DNA from 2 places in the Streptomyces sp. NPDC087440 genome. Region 1 is predicted to be linked to the other one. Evidence: riboswitches for the same ligand, from Rfam matches in the RefSeq annotation. Region 1 holds a riboswitch; the other holds the start of a gene.
The links. A riboswitch is a leader RNA that binds a small molecule or an ion and turns the genes downstream of it on or off. The one in region 1 is predicted to bind thiamine pyrophosphate.
Positions count from the first base shown of each region.

Region 2: it holds a riboswitch for thiamine pyrophosphate, as region 1 does, so the genes downstream of both, thiC (phosphomethylpyrimidine synthase ThiC) here and ACIO3O_RS16780 (thiamine ABC transporter substrate binding subunit) in region 1, are expected to answer to the same signal.

Region 1 is NZ_JBIUXN010000007.1:108,844-116,630, forward strand. It holds gene ACIO3O_RS16765 (hypothetical protein) at 1-519, shown strand, start outside; gene ACIO3O_RS16770 (ABC transporter ATP-binding protein) at 526-1,566, opposite strand; gene ACIO3O_RS16775 (ABC transporter permease) at 1,568-3,187, opposite strand; gene ACIO3O_RS16780 (thiamine ABC transporter substrate binding subunit) at 3,238-4,323, opposite strand; TPP riboswitch at 4,406-4,531, opposite strand; gene rlmN (23S rRNA (adenine(2503)-C(2))-methyltransferase RlmN) at 4,569-5,675, opposite strand; gene ACIO3O_RS16790 (phosphatidate cytidylyltransferase) at 5,801-6,958, opposite strand; gene frr (ribosome recycling factor) at 6,958-7,515, opposite strand; gene pyrH (UMP kinase) at 7,663-7,787, opposite strand, start outside.
Region 2 is NZ_JBIUXN010000014.1:89,043-96,829, reverse strand. It holds gene ACIO3O_RS25930 (LacI family DNA-binding transcriptional regulator) at 1-341, shown strand, start outside; gene ACIO3O_RS25925 (metallophosphoesterase) at 594-1,895, shown strand; gene ACIO3O_RS25920 (hypothetical protein) at 2,078-2,908, shown strand; gene thiC (phosphomethylpyrimidine synthase ThiC) at 2,970-4,736, opposite strand; TPP riboswitch at 4,729-4,864, opposite strand; gene ACIO3O_RS25910 (YibE/F family protein) at 4,936-6,354, shown strand; gene ACIO3O_RS25905 (SsgA family sporulation/cell division regulator) at 6,386-6,820, opposite strand; gene ACIO3O_RS25900 (IclR family transcriptional regulator) at 6,920-7,657, opposite strand.

The sequences.
Region 1 (7,787 bases):
GAGGGCAGCGGGCACACCGAGCGGGCCACCCACTGGTGGCTGCTCGGCGTCTCCGTGGCGCTGATGGTGCTGGGCACGGTGGCGGTACGGCTGATGGGCGCCGGCGCCGCGATCCTCGCCGGTCTCCTCTCGGGCCTCGGCTTCGGCGCGCTGGGCGTGGGCGTCCGCATCCTCGACGGAGTGGACCCCTTCGATCTCGGGACCCTGCTGGCCGACCCCGCCCTCTACGCCATCCTCATCGCGGGCATCGGCGGCATGTACCTGCACACGGTGGCCCTCCAGATCGGCTCGGTCAACGGGGCCACCGCCGCCCTAGTGGTGGGCGAGACGGTGCTGCCCGGCCTGATCGGCGTGGTCTGGCTGGGCGACGCCTCCCGGCCGGGGTTCGCCTGGGTCGCGATCATCGGTTTCGTGCTGGCCGTGGCGGGTGCGGTCGCGGTCGCCTGGTACGGCAAGCACGAGGGCGAGACGGGCGCGGAGCCCGACGCGCCACGGCCCCTGGTCGACACGGCCCGCTGACCCGCGTCACCCCTCCAGCAGGACGACCTCGTCCGCCGCGAACACCGCCCCCACCTCGGCGCCCACCTCCGGCGCGTCCCGCAGCGGGCACTCGGCCTCCAGCGGCGGACCGTCCGCGGGCCGCAGTCGTACGGCGACGTGGTGACCCCGGAAGGTCCGGGCGAGCACCGTGCAGGGCAGCCCGTCGGCGACCGGCACCAGGCGGACACCGGCGGGCCGCACGAGCAGCCGGGCCCCGCCCTGCGGTGCGCCCGCCGGGACGGGGATCTTGCCCCAGACGGTGTCGGCGGCCTCGCCGGTGATCGTCGCCTCCACCACGTTGTCGAAGCCGAGGAACCGGGCGACGAACTCCGAGGCGGGCCGCTGCCACACCTCCAACGGGGTGCCGGACTGGGCGATCCTGCCGTCCCGCATGACGACGACCCGGTCGGCCAGGGCGAAGGCCTCGCCCTGGTCGTGGGTGACGGCCAGGACCGTGGTGCCCAGCCTCCCGAAGAGCTGACGCAGTTCGACCACGAGCCGCTCGCGCAGGCTGCGGTCGAGCTGCCCCAGCGGTTCGTCGAGCATCAGCAGGGCGGGCCGGGGGGCCAGCGCGCGGGCCAGGGCGACGCGCTGCTGCTCGCCGCCGGAGAGCGTGGCGACGGCCCGCCGCTGCGCGCCCGGCAGACCGACGAGTTCAAGGAGCTCCTCGACACGCGAGGCCTGTTCGGCCCGCCCGGCGCCGTGCATCCGCAGCCCGAAGGCGACGTTGCCGCCCACGTCACGCTGCGGGAAGAGCTGGTGGTCCTGGAACATCAGGCCCACCCCGCGCTTGTGCACCGGTACGCCCGTCTGGTCCGCGCCCTTCAGGAGCACCCGCCCCGAGTCCAGCGGCTGAAGCCCCGCCACCGCGCGCAGCAGCGTGGACTTGCCGCTGCCGCTGGGCCCGAGCACACACACGATCTCGTGCGCGGCGACCCGCAGATCGACCGCGTCGAGCGCCGCCCGCGCACCGAAGCGCACGGTGGCGGCCTGAAGATCCAGCAGCGGTCCGGCGTTGTCGGTCATGTCAGAACTCCCCGGATACGGATCGGTCGGGCCGGATGCGTTCCAGCACCAGCAGCGACACCGCGCACACGACCATCAGGATCGTGCTGAGCGCCATCGCCTGCCCGTAGTTGAGGTCTCCGGCCCGCCCCAGCAGCCGGGCCACGGCCACCGGCAGCGTCGGGTTGTCGGGCCGTGCGATGAACACGGTCGCGCCGAACTCGCCCAGCGACACCGCGAAGGCGAACCCGGCCGCGACGAGCAGCGCCCGCCGCACCAGCGGCAGGTCGACCTCCCGCCACGCCCGCAGCGGCGACGCCCCGAGCACGGCCGCGGCCTCCCGCAGCCGCCCGTCGACCGCGCGCAGGACCGGAAGCATGGTGCGTACGACGAAGGGCACCCCCACCAGCGCCTGCGCCAGCGGCACCAGGATCCACGAGGTCCGCAGATCCAGCGGCGGCTGGTTGAGGGTGATCAGGAAGCCGAAGCCGACCGTCACGGCGGACACCCCGAGCGGCAGCATCAGCAGCGCGTCGAAGCCCCGCACGAGCCGCCCCGCCCGCCGGGTGAGCGCGGCCGCGGCCAGACCGCCCACCAGCAGGGCGATGAGGGTCGCCACGACGGCGTACTGGAGGGAGTTCCAGACCGCCTCCAACGGCGGTACCAGGAAGGTCCCGCCGCCCCCGTCGGCCGACTGGAGCGCCCGGTAGTAGCGGAAGCCGTAGCCGTCGGGGCCGTCGAAGGAGCGCTCGACGAGCACCGCGAGCGGCAGCAGGATCAGTACGAGCACGGTGGCCAGCACCCCGCCGAGCAGCGCCCACTGCCCCGCCCCCCGCGGACGGCGTGCCGTGCGGGCCGGGTCGACGAGCCGCAGCGCGCTCTCCCTGCGCCGTACGGTCCAGGCGTGCACGGCGAGGATCGCGCCGACCGCCGCGAACTGCACAAGCGTGAGGACGGCCGCCGTCGGCAGGTCGAGGAACTGGGCGGTCTGCCGGTAGATCTCCACCTCCAGGGTGGAGAAGGACGGCCCGCCCAGGATCTGCACGACCCCGAAGGAGGTGAAGGTGAAGAGGAACACCATCAGCGCGGCCGCCGCCACGGCGGGCGCGAGCGCGGGCAGGGTCACCTTCCGCCAGGCGGCGAAACGCCCCGCTCCCAGGACCCGGGCCGCCTCCTCCTGCCGGGGGTCGAGCTGCGACCACAGGCCGCCCACGGTCCGTACGACGACCGCGTAGTTGAAGAAGACGTGCGCGAGCAGGATCGCCCACACACTGGTGTCCAGCCGTACGCCCCACAGCTCGGCGAGCAGTCCGCCCCGCCCGAGCACGGCCAGGAAGGCGCTGCCCACCACGACCGTCGGCAGCACGAACGGCACGGTGACCACGGCCCGCAGCAGCTGCTTGCCGGGGAAGTCGAACCGGGCGAAGACGTACGCCGCCGGAAGGGCCAGCAGCAGGGTGAGCGCGGTGGAGGCGGCGGCCTGCCAGGTGGTGAACCACAGCACGCCGCCGATGTCGGGGTCGCCGAGCACCTCCCCGATCCGCCCGAACTGCCAGGTCCCGCCGGACTTCAGGCCCCGCCCCACGATCGCGACGACCGGGTAGGCGAAGAACAGCCCGAAGAACGCGAGCGGCACGGCCATCAGCCCGAGCCGCACCGCGCTCCCGCGCCACGCACCCCGCCGGGGCGCGGCTACTTCTTCACCAGCGAGGACCACGTCTTGACCCACTGCTCACGGTTGTCGGTGATCTTCTTGGGGTCCACGGTCAGCGGCTTCTCCGCCTTCTCGCCGAACTTCGCGTACACCTCGGGCAGCTTGGTGTCCTTGACCGCCGGGTTGACGAACATCTTCAGCGGCAGGTCCTCCTGGAACTGCTTGCCGATGAGGAAGTCGAGGAGCGCCTTGCCGCCCGCCGCGTTCTTCGCGCCGTCCAGCAGCCCGGCGAACTCGATCTGGCGGAAGCAGGTCCCGGTGGCGACGCCGGTCGGCGCCTCGGCCGGGCGGGGTTCGGCGTACAGCACCTCGACGGGCGGGCTGGAGGCGTACGAGACGACCAGCGGCCGGTCGGCCTTGGCCTTCCTTCCGCCCGCGGAGCCGGAGAACTCCTCGTTGTAGGCCTGCTCCCAGCCGTCGACGACCTTGACGCCGTTGTCCTTGAGCTTCTGCCAGTACCCCTGCCAGCCGTCGTCGCCGTACTGTCCGGCGGTGGCGAGGAGGAAGCCGAGGCCCGGCGAGGAGTTCGCCGCGTCCTCCACGACCAGGAGGTCCTTGTACGCGGGCTTGACGAGGTCGTCGAGGGTCTTCGGCGGTGCGAGCTTCTTGTCGGCGAAGAACTTCTTGTCGTAGTTGACGCAGATGTCGCCGGTGTCGACGGGCGTCACCCGGTGGTCGCCCTTGTCGAGCTGGAGGTCGGCGGGTATGCGCTCCAGGCCCTTGGCCTCGTACGACTGGAAGAGCCCGTTGTCGAGCGCGCGGGACAGGAGCGTGTTGTCGACGCCGAAGAAGACGTCGCCGCGCGGCGAGCCCTTGGTGAGGATCTCCTGGTTGAGGGCGGCGCCCGCGTCCCCGCTCTTGAGGACCTTCACCGTGAAGCCGGTCTGCTGCGTGAACGCCTTCAGCACGGCGGGCGAGACGTCGAACGAGTCGTGGCTGACCAGCGTGACGGTCTTGTCGCCCTTTGCGGGCGCCGCGCTGTCAGTGCCTCCGCACGCGGCGAGCGCGCTGACGCCGACGGCGGCGGCCAGTGCCGTGGCGGCGTACCTCTTGATGGTGCTCACTGGTGGTTTTCCTCCTGGACATGACCAGGAAGAGACGCGGCCCTGCCCGCACCCCGAAAGGGATGCGGGCAGGGCGCTACAGCTTGAGTAACGACCGAACTTCCTACCCAGAATGACCTGGGCAAGGTTCAGAGGGTCTGCGGCCTTGGCCGTCCGAAGACGACCGGTGCCGCACTCTCAGCGCTGTGGCGCTCCCCTGTCGGAATATGTAAATGTGCAGCCCAGCCTACAGGGGCCCTTTCGAACTAGCGCTCGGAGGCGGCCAGCTGCCCGCAGGCCCCGTCGATCTCCTGGCCCCGGGTGTCCCGGACGGTCACCGGCACCCCGTGCGACGCGATGGCCTCGACGAAGGCCTTCTCGTCCTCGGGCCGCGAGGCCGTCCACTTGGAGCCCGGCGTCGGGTTCAGCGGGATCAGGTTGACGTGCACCCGCTTGTTCTTCAGCAGGCGGCCCAGCAGGTCGCCCCGCCACGCCTGGTCGTTGATGTCGCGGATCAGCGCGTACTCGATCGAGATCCGGCGCCCGGACTTCTCCGCGTACTCCCACGCGGCGTCCAGCACCTCCCGCACCTTCCAGCGCGTGTTGACCGGCACCAGGGTGTCGCGCAGTTCGTCGTCCGGCGCGTGCAGCGACACGGCGAGACGGCACTTGAAGCCCTCGTCGGCGAACCGCAGCATCGCGGGCACGAGCCCGACCGTGGAGACGGTGATGCCGCGCTGCGACAGCCCGAGCCCGTCGGGCTCCGGGTCGGTCAGCCGCCGAATCGCACCGACCACGCGCTTGTAGTTCGCGAGCGGCTCGCCCATCCCCATGAACACGATGTTCGACAGCCGCGCCGGTCCGCCCGGGACCTCGCCGTCGCGCAGCGCCCGCATCCCGTCGACGATCTGGTGCACGATCTCCGCCGTCGACAGGTTCCGGTCGAGGCCGGCCTGCCCGGTGGCACAGAACGGGCAGTTCATGCCGCAGCCCGCCTGCGAGGAGATGCACATGGTGACCCGGTCCGGGTACCGCATGAGCACGGACTCCACGAGGGTCCCGTCGTGCATCTTCCACAGCGTCTTGCGCGTGGTCTCCTGGTCGGTCGACAGATGCCGTACGACGGTCATCAGCTCGGGCAGCAGCGCGTCCCGCAGCTTCTCGCGCGAACCGGCGGGGATGTCGGTCCACTCCGCCGGGTCGTGGGCGTACCGGGCGAAGTAGTGCTGGGACAGCTGCTTGGCGCGGAACGGCTTCTCGCCGATCTCGGCAACCGCTTCCTTGCGCTCGGCGGGCGTGAGGTCGGCGAGGTGCCGCGGGGGCTTCTTGGCTCCGCGGGGCGCGACGAAAGTGAGTTCTCCGGGCTTAGGCATGGTCATACCAGTGTCTCAGATGTACGACAAGAGGCCCGCCGTCCTGTGGACAGCGGGCCCCTCACACGCAAAGCAGCAGGTCAAAGTACCTGGATCAGGCCCGGTGGGTCATTTGGGCCGATGGATCAGGCCGAGCCCACGAAGATCACCAGCATCAGCCACACCACCGGAGCCGTCGGCAGCAGCGAGTCCAGCCGGTCCATGATGCCGCCGTGCCCGGGCAGCAGCGTGCCCATGTCCTTGATCCCGAGATCCCTCTTGATCATGGACTCGCCCAGGTCGCCCAGCGTCGCGCTGGCCGCGACCGCGAGGCCGAGCAGCACGCCCTGCCACCACGTACCGCCGTCGACCAGCAGCGTCATGCACAGCACGCCCGCCACCATCGCGAAGGCGATCGCCCCGAGCAGGCCCTCGCGGGTCTTGCCGGGGCTGATCTTCGGCGCCAGCTTGTGCTTGCCGAAGCGCCAGCCCACCGCGTACGCACCGGTGTCGCTGACCACGGTCAGCAGCAGGAAGGTGAGCACCCGCTGCGGCCCGTCGTCGGCCTTGAGCATCAGCGCGACGAAGGTGGCCAGGAACGGCACGTAGAACGCGGCGAAGACACCCGCGGTGACGTCCTTGAGGTACCCCTCCGGCGGTTCGGTCATCCGCCAGACCAGCACCGCCAGCGCCGTGAGCGCCATCGCCACCCACGCACCCTCGGGCCCGCGCACGTAACCGGCGACGACCATGGCCGCACCGCCGACCGCGAGCGGCACCAGCGGCGCCTTGATGCCCTTGCGCTCCTCCAGCCGCGAGGTCAGCTCCCACAGCCCGACGACCACGGCGACCGCTATGACGCCGACGAACGCGGCCTTCCAGATGAACAGCGAGGCGACGATCACCACGCCGAGGCCGAGGCCGACTCCTATGGCGGAGCGCAGATCACGGCCCGCCCGCTTCTTCTGGGGAGGCTGGGGCGGCTGCTGCGCCTGAGGCTGCTGCGGCGCCGGGGGCGGGGTGGACATGGGCTCCTGCGGCATCTCGTCGCGGAACGGAGAACCGCCCTGCGGCATGTCGTCACGGACCGGGGGACCGCTCCGCGTCGCAGGAGCGGTCCCCCGGTTCCGATCGTCGCGGTCGTCGGCGTCTCTGCCTGTCTCGGGCACGATGGGCATGGGCCGAGTGTGCTGGGCGTCATGCGCATCGTACGCGGGACCCGCCGGGAGGGGCCCCTGGTCGGGGGCGGTCCATTCACCGGCATAGCCCGCCCTCGGCCGGGCCCCCCAGGAAGAGTCGTTCATCAGACCTCGAGCAGCTCGGCTTCCTTGTGCTTCAGCAGCTCGTCCACCTGCGCCACGTACTTCGCGGTGGTGTCGTCGAGCTCCTTCTCCGCACGGCGGACCTCGTCCTCGCCGGACTCCTTGTCCTTGACGAGCTTGTCGAGGGTCTCCTTGGCCTTGCGGCGGATGGAGCGGATCGAGATCCGGGAGTCCTCGGCCTTGTTGCGCGCGACCTTGATGTAGTCCTTGCGGCGCTCCTCCGTCAGCTGGGGGAACGTCACTCGGATGATGCGGCCGTCGTTGCTCGGGTTGACGCCGAGGTCGGAGTCGCGGATGGCCTGCTCGATGTTGCGCAGGGCGCTCGCGTCGAAGGGGGTCACCACGGCCATGCGCGGCTCGGGGACCGAGAACGACGCCAGCTGGTTGATGGGCGTCAGAGCGCCGTAGTAGTCGGCCACGATCTTGTTGAACATCGCCGGGTGCGCACGGCCGGTGCGGATCGCGGCGAAGTCCTCCTTGGCGACCACGACGGCCTTCTCCATTTTCTCCTCGGCCTCAAGAAGAATTTCTTCAATCACCACGTACTCCTGCATGTCTTGAACTGCGCTGCGTGTCTTGGACTGCTGCTGCGTGCGTCTGCTGCGTGCGTCGTTACCTGCACGGTGTCCGACCGGCAGGACATTGTCCATCCCCCGGCCGGACCACGGGGACGAACCACAAACCCGTCAGTCGCGATTGCCCCGGGCGTTGACGAGCGTGCCGATCTTCTCACCCTTGACCGCGCGGGCGATATTGCCCTCGGCCAGCAGCTCGAAGACCAGGATCGGCAGGTCGTTGTCACGGCACAGAG
Region 2 (7,787 bases), on a different contig from region 1:
ACCGCCCGGACGCCGTGTACGGCCTCTTCGACCCCAACGGCACCGACCTGCTGGCCGCCGCCCGCCGCTACGGGCTGCGCGTCCCGGAGGACCTGCTGCTCGTCTGCTGCTCGGAGTCGACGGTGTACGCGAGCACCGAACCGCCCATCACGACGCTCTCCCTCAAGCCCCGCCGGATCGGCACGGCGGTCGTGCAGCTCCTCATCGACGCCATCGAGGGACTGGACACCGGGCGGCCCGTCGAGCAGGTGATACCGACCGAGCTCATCATCCGTACGTCCTCCCAGCGGCGCCCTCCGCGCACCACGGTGAGCGCGCCGCGGTCGCCGTCGGGGGACTGAGGGAGCCCCGAGGGGGCGGACGCAGGGGTGCGCGGGGCGGCAGGCGGGGAGCCGCCCCGAAATCAACACCGGGACCGATCTCCGCAATCCGGGCGAAACAACTGGTGAACCGGGGGTGTACCCGGATTCACCACCCCTGGTGCCTCACACAGCGCGGGCCGCATTCCTATGATGGGCGCACGACACAGCGGACCACCCGAGACCAGGTGGGACCCCAAGGTGTACGGCGGTGCGACGGTGGTGGAGGGGTCAATGACTCAGGGGGCCGGTCAGGGACCCGCGGTGCGTACGGCTACGTTGCGGGACTTCCGGGTGCCTCCCTATGCGCAGGCCCCCGTCGCGACGTACGACGCGGAGCAGGCGCATGCGGGGGAACCGTTGCTTGCGGAAGAGCACGTGCACGCGGGAGCGCAGGCGTACGCCGGAGGGCAGACATCCGCCGGCGAGCAGGCGTTCGCCGGTGAGCAGGCGTTCGCGGAGCGCCCGTACATCCCCGAGCAGGAGACGTACGCACCTGTGAAGGAAACGTACGCAGCTGTGCAGGAGGCGTACACACCGGTGCAGGAGACGTACGACCCCGAGCCCCCCTTCGACGAGGGCGACGAGCCCGAGGGCTACACCCCCACCCAGCGCGACCTCCCGGTGATCACCCGGGACGACCGGGGCCCCGGCGACACCCTGCGCATCCCGCAGCCCGACTTCGCCGCGCAGCCCGAGGGCGAGGGCCTCGGCCCGCTGTTCGTCGTCGGCGACGTGCACGGCTACCTGGTGGAGCTGCTGGACGCCCTGCACGAGCAGGGTCTGATCGACGAGGAGGGCCACTGGTCGGCGGGCAACGCGCGCCTGTGGTTCCTCGGCGACTTCACCGACCGCGGCCCCGACGGCATCGGCGTCATCGACCTGGTGATGCGGCTGTCCGCCGAGGCGGCCGCAGCCGGCGGCTACTGCAAGGCCCTCATGGGCAACCACGAGCTGCTCCTGCTCGGCGCCCGCCGCTTCGGCGACACCCCCGTCAACTCCGGCGCCGGCACCGCCACCTTCCAGGCCGCCTGGCTGCTGAACGGCGGCCAGAAGCACGACATGGAGCGCCTCCAGGACGTACACCTGCAGTGGATGGCACGCCTGGACGCCGTCGCCCTGGAAGACGGGCATCTGCTGACGCACTCCGACACCACGGCCTACCTCGACTACGGCAGCACCATCGAGGACGTCAACGACACGGTGCACGACATCCTCACGCGCAACGACGCCGACGAGTGCTGGGACGTCTTCCGTAAATTCACCAAGCGCTTCGCGTTCCGTGACGAAGGCGGCTCCGACGCCGTGCGGGAACTGCTGGCCGCATATGGCGGCGAGCGCATCGTCCACGGTCACAGCCCCATCCCGTACCTCCTCGGCGAGGTCGGCAACGAGGACACCTCCGACGGAGAGGGCAGCTCGGGGCCGGTCGTGGAGGGTCCGCACGTCTACGCGGACGCGCTCGCGATCGCCATGGACGGCGGCGTGACCATGGCCGGAAAGCTCCTGGTGGTCCAACTCCCGTTGGATGACTGAGCGTCACGGACTCGTACGTGCGCCGTACGAACACACTCCCACCGGCGTGCCAATTTCCGGAAACCCTCTGTCACCCCGTGCCGTAACGGCTCTACCATCGGGTTATCCGTAGCAGGCTCTCCTCCGTTTCCGCCCAACCGCCCCACCGAAGCGGGCAACCCGGCCCTACGGAGCATCGGGGGATGCACATGAACAGCGCTCCGCACCTGCTGGCCGAGGACCGCCCGGAGTTCGAGCGGACCCTCGACGAAGCACTGCGCACCGCGCACGAACGCCCGGAACTCGCCGCGGAGGGCGGGCGGCTGAACAGCGAGCAGCTGCGCACCGCCGCGCTCAACGCCAGGGAAATAATCAACGGTCACGCGCTGACCGAGTACGACCACTACGTGAAGGTGCGCGGTGAGCTGCGCGCGCCCTCCCTGCCCGCCGCCACCCTGCTCGCGCCCGGGGTCGGCGAGAACGCCGAGGCGACCGGCGCCGGTGCGATCGCCGTCGTCGCCGTGCTGACCCCCGTGCTGGCCGGGATCGCCGCCGTGGTGCTGCTGCTCGTCGGCTTCTCGCTGCGGATGCTGAACCCGCCGCCCGCCATCGCCGACGCCCTGTTGACCGCCGGGTGGGTCTTCGGGGCGCTGACCGCGGCGGGGCTGCTGGGCGCGGCGGTGGGCCTGCTGTTCACCGCGCTGCGCAACGGCTCGACCGCCTTCCAGGTCGGCCACCGGGACGCGAGCACGGAGGAGGTCGACCGGGCCAGGGACGCCTGGAAGGAAGCACTCCTGGAGCGGGGCATCGTCCCGTTCCTGCGCGAGGCCCTCGCCAAACCGCCCGACCCGGCCTCCTCCTCGCCCGAACCGCCCCGGCAGTCCGGCCGCATCCCCGGTCTCGGGTACTCACGGCCGGACTTCAGCAGCCCCGGCGACAACAGCAACAACAACGGTCACAGGACCCGCCCCAGCTTCAGCAGCCCGGACTTCTCCAGCCCCGACTACGGCGGCCCGGACCACAAACCAGAGTGATCCGATCCGATACACCGGAGTGATCCGATCCGGTACTACGGGCCGTGGCCGCCGCACGGGGCTACTCCGCGATCGGCAGATACACCCGGTTGCCCGCCGCCGCGAACTCCGCGGACTTCTCCGCCATGCCCGCCTCGATCTCCTCCGCCGTCCCCCCGTGCTCACGGCGGATGTCCTGCGAGATCTTCATCGAGCAGAACTTCGGCCCGCACATGGAGCAGAAGTGCGCCGTCTTCGCGGGCTCGGCGGGAAGCGTCTCGTCGTGGAACTCCCGTGCCGTGTCCGGGTCGAGGGCCAGGTTGAACTGGTCCTCCCAGCGGAACTCGAACCGCGCGTCGCTGAGCGCATCGTCCCACTCCTGCGCACCCGGGTGCCCCTTGGCGAGGTCCGCCGCGTGCGCGGCGATCTTGTACGTGATGACGCCGGTCTTCACGTCGTCCCGGTTGGGCAGCCCCAGGTGCTCCTTGGGCGTCACGTAGCAGAGCATCGCGGTGCCCCACCAGGCGATCATCGCGGCGCCGATGCCGGAGGTGATGTGGTCGTAGGCGGGCGCCACATCGGTCGTCAGCGGGCCGAGCGTGTAGAACGGCGCCTCCTCGCAGATCTCCTGCTGGAGGTCGATGTTCTCCTTGATCTTGTGCATCGGGACGTGTCCCGGGCCCTCGATCATGGTCTGTACGTGGAAACGCTTGGCGATCGTGTTGAGTTCCCCGAGCGTCTTCAACTCCGCGAACTGCGCCTGGTCGTTGGCGTCCGCGATCGACCCCGGCCGCAGCCCGTCGCCGAGGGAGTACGTCACGTCGTAGGAGGCGAGGATCTCGCAGAGCTCCTCGAAGTGCTCGTACAGGAACGACTCCCGGTGGTGCGCCAGGCACCAGGCCGCCATGATCGACCCGCCGCGCGAGACGATGCCGGTCTTGCGGCGCGCGGTCAGCGGAACATACGCCAGGCGCACGCCCGCGTGGACGGTCATGTAGTCCACGCCCTGCTCGGCCTGCTCGATGACTGTGTCCTTGTAGACCTCCCAGGTCAGCTCCTCGGCGCGGCCGTCGACCTTCTCCAGCGCCTGGTAGAGCGGGACCGTGCCGATCGGGACGGGCGCGTTGCGCAGGATCCACTCGCGGGTGGTGTGGATGTTGCGGCCGGTGGACAGGTCCATGACCGTGTCGGCGCCCCACTGGGTCGCCCAGGTCATCTTGTCCACCTCCTCCTCGATGGAGGAAGTGACCGCGGAATTGCCGATGTTGGCGTTCACCTTCACCAGGAACCGCTTGCCGATGATCATCGGCTCGATCTCCGGGTGGTTCACGTTCGCGGGCAGCACCGCCCGACCTGCGGCGATCTCCTCCCGTACAACCTCGGGAGAAACGTTCTCCCGGATCGCCACGTACTCCATCTCGGGGGTGATCTCCCCGCGCCGCGCATACGCGAGCTGCGTCACCGCTACCCCGTCGCGGCCCCTGCGGGGCTGGCGCGGGCGGCCGGGGAAGACCGCGTCGAGGTTCCTGAGGCCCCCGCGCGGGGACGTGTGCTTGATGCCGTCGTCCTCGGGCCGGACCGGACGGCCCGCGTACTCCTCGGTGTCGCCGCGCCCGACGATCCAGTTCTCGCGCAGGGGGGCCAGGCCCCGCCGCACGTCCGTCGCGACGGTCGGGTCGGTGTACGGGCCGGACGTGTCGTACAGCGTCACGTCCTTCCCGTTGGTCAGGTGCACCTGACGGACCGGCACCCGCAGGTCCGGGCGCGATCCCTCGACGTACCCCTTGTGCCAGCCGGGCGTGCGCCCGTCCTGGTCAGAGGCAGGCGTGCGTGCATCCATCGTGGTCATGAGACCTACTCCCTACGCCGGCATTACCCGGTAACAGGTTCAGCGGTCGACGCAGCCGTTTCCGTACGTTCGTGTACGGAGGTCAGCGCCCTCTCAGCCCGGTGCTCCGAGCTCCCGCGTGTGCAAAGGTGCCCCCACGCTAGCGCCATGCCGGGCGCGCTGACCAGAGGGCCCCTGTCGTTCTTGCGATGATCGCCTCGTGACCCCACCACAGCCCCCCTCCCAGCCGACGCCCCCTCAGCCGCCCCCCGCCGCTGGTCATGGGCACGGCCACAGCCACAGTCACGGCCCCGCCGCGCCGGTGTCGAAGCACCTGCGCAAGGTGATCGCGGCCGTGCTGATCCCCTTCGCGACCGCCGTCCTCGTGGGACTGGCGATCCTGTGGCCGGGCGGCGCACCCGCCCACGAGCGCACCGGAGTCGGCTTCGACCGGCAGACCGAGCAGGGCAGGGTCGTCGCCGTCGACACCATCGACTGCAAGGACGCCAACGTCGCCCCGCAGCAGCCCGCACAGGGCGAACAGGCGGCGCAGGGCGATCAGGCGGCGCCCCCGGACAAGGCCACCGCGTGCAAGAAGGCCGGCGTCGAGGTGACCACCGGCGCGAACAAGGGCCGCACCTTCACCGAGATCGTCCAGCCGGAATCCTCCCGGCAGTTGAAGCAGGGTCAGAAGGTCGTCGTCGCGTACGCACCGAACGCCCCGCGCGATCTCCAGTACTCGGTGATCGACGTGGACCGCAAGCTGCCGCTCACCCTGCTCGCCGGGGTCTTCGCCGTCGCGGTGGTCGTCGTCGGCCGGATGAAGGGCGTCATGGCGCTGGTCGCGCTGGTGGCGTCGTTCGCGGTGCTGACCCTGTTCATCCTCCCGGCCATCCTCCAGGGGTCGAATCCCCTGGTCGTGGCGGTGGTCGGGGCGAGCGCCATCATGCTGATCGCCCTGTACGCCTGCCACGGCCTGAACGCGCGCACCTCCGTCGCCGTCATCGGCACGCTGATCTCGCTGCTGCTGATCGGGCTGCTCGGGTCGCTCTTCATCGGCTGGGCGTTCCTGTCGGGCAACATCGACGACAACACCGGCCTGATCCACAGCCTCTATCCGTCGATCGACATGAGCGGCCTGCTCCTCGCGGGCGTCATCATCGGCTCGCTCGGCGTCCTGGACGACGTCACGGTCACCCAGACCTCCGCCGTCTGGGAGCTGCACCAGGCCGACCCGACGATGGGCCCGCGCGCGCTGTACCGGGCGGGCATCCGCATCGGCCGCGACCACATCGCGTCCGTCGTGAACACCCTTGTGCTCGCCTACGCGGGCGCCGCACTGCCCCTGTTGCTGCTGTTCTCCATCGCCCAGTCCAGCGTCGGCACGGTGGCCAACAGCGAGCTGGTCGCGGAGGAGATCGTCCGCACCCTGGTCGGCTCCATCGGTCTGGTGGCCTCGGTGCCGGTCACCACGGCGCTCGCCGCCCTGGTGGTCTCCGCGGACCGCTCGGGCTCCGGTGCTGGTGCTCTTTCCGGCACCGGCGCCGGTGCTGGCTCTGGTGCTGGTGCTGGTTCTGGTGGTACGACGCCGGGCGCTCGTCCGGTACGAGGCGGACGCGGCCGGCGCCGCAAGGGCTGACGCCGACCGGAGCCGGCGACGCGGGCTGGGGTCAGCCCGCGTTCTCCTCCGCGAGGATGCGGCCGAGCTCGTCCTCCAGGCACCCCGCGTAGTTACTCTGCGTGTGCTCCTGGCCGAGCGGGACCAGCTTGTCGGTGCGGTCCAGGAAGGCGACCAGCGGGGCTGCGCTCGCCCGGAACAGCGCCCGGTCGCCGCCGACCTGGAGCCGGATGTGGACGTCGGCGAGTTCGTCCGGATCGGTCGGCGAAATATGCACATCTCCCTCGCCGCAGGGTTCGTTGATTCCGTCGACCAGCAGTTCGCGACCGAAAGCCCAGGTCACAGGGGCATCGCCGGGCAGGTGAAAGGTCAGGCGGATCGCGTACGGGTCCTTCGCCTCGTACATGAGCTCCACCGGAATGCGAAAGGAGAGCTCCTCAGAGACGAGGAAGCTCATCATGACCTCTGCCTGAACCGACTCGCGCATAGCCAACCCTGCCGTAGATGAAAGTGGCCGGAACGATCCCCTCCGGCCCTCTTGACGTCATCGTGCTTGAAGCAGTAACAGATCACAAGGAGTGAGTTTTCAGATACTGATAGAGAACATGAGCGAACGGACGACCTCACCCACTTCGCCGCGCATACATTCGATCGCGGGCCTCAACCGGTACTCCTGGTCGAACGGCAGGGAGATCGCCAGCACCGCCGCCGTCAGCCCGATCGTCACCGGAATCGCGGCGCACACCGTGCCCAGCGCGTACTCCTGGCGCTCGACCACCGTCTGCATCCGCTCGACCGTCGCCAGCCTCCCCAACAGGGCGGATGCGTCACGCACCGTGTACGGGGTGAGGGGTTCGACGGGGTGGCGGTCGAGGTGGTCGCGGCGGGCCGGAGTGTCCAGCTGGGACAGCAGGCACTGGCCGATCGCGTGCGCGTGCGCGGTCTCGCGGAGGTCGGCCCACTCCTCGACGGCGGGGTGTTCGATGCTCTCGGCGAGGGCCGTCAGTTCGACCTCGCCCTCGCGGTAGACGGCGAAATACACCGCGACCCCGAGCGTGTCGCGCCACCGCTCCATCGTCTCGGTGACCACCTCGCGGCGGTCCTGCCCCGCCCCTCCCCGCCCGAGCCGCCCGGCAGCGGCCCCGAGCACAAAAACACCCTGCTCACGACGGAGATATCCCTCGTGGGTCAAGGTGCGCAACAGGTGGTAGGCAGTGGGCAGCGGCAGACCGGCCTCGCGGGCGAGCTGCTTCGCGGGGGCGCCGTCGGGGTGGTCGCTGACCGCCTCCAGCAGACGCAGGGCGCGCTGGACGGAACCGATCAGGGTGGGGGCCGACGCGGGACCGCCGGGCGCGGGCACCGGTGCGGTGCGGGGGCCGGGGGCGGGGACTCCGGGTCCGGCTGGGCCTGCGGATCCGGCCGGGACCGGGACGGCCCGAGCAGGGACGGCCGGG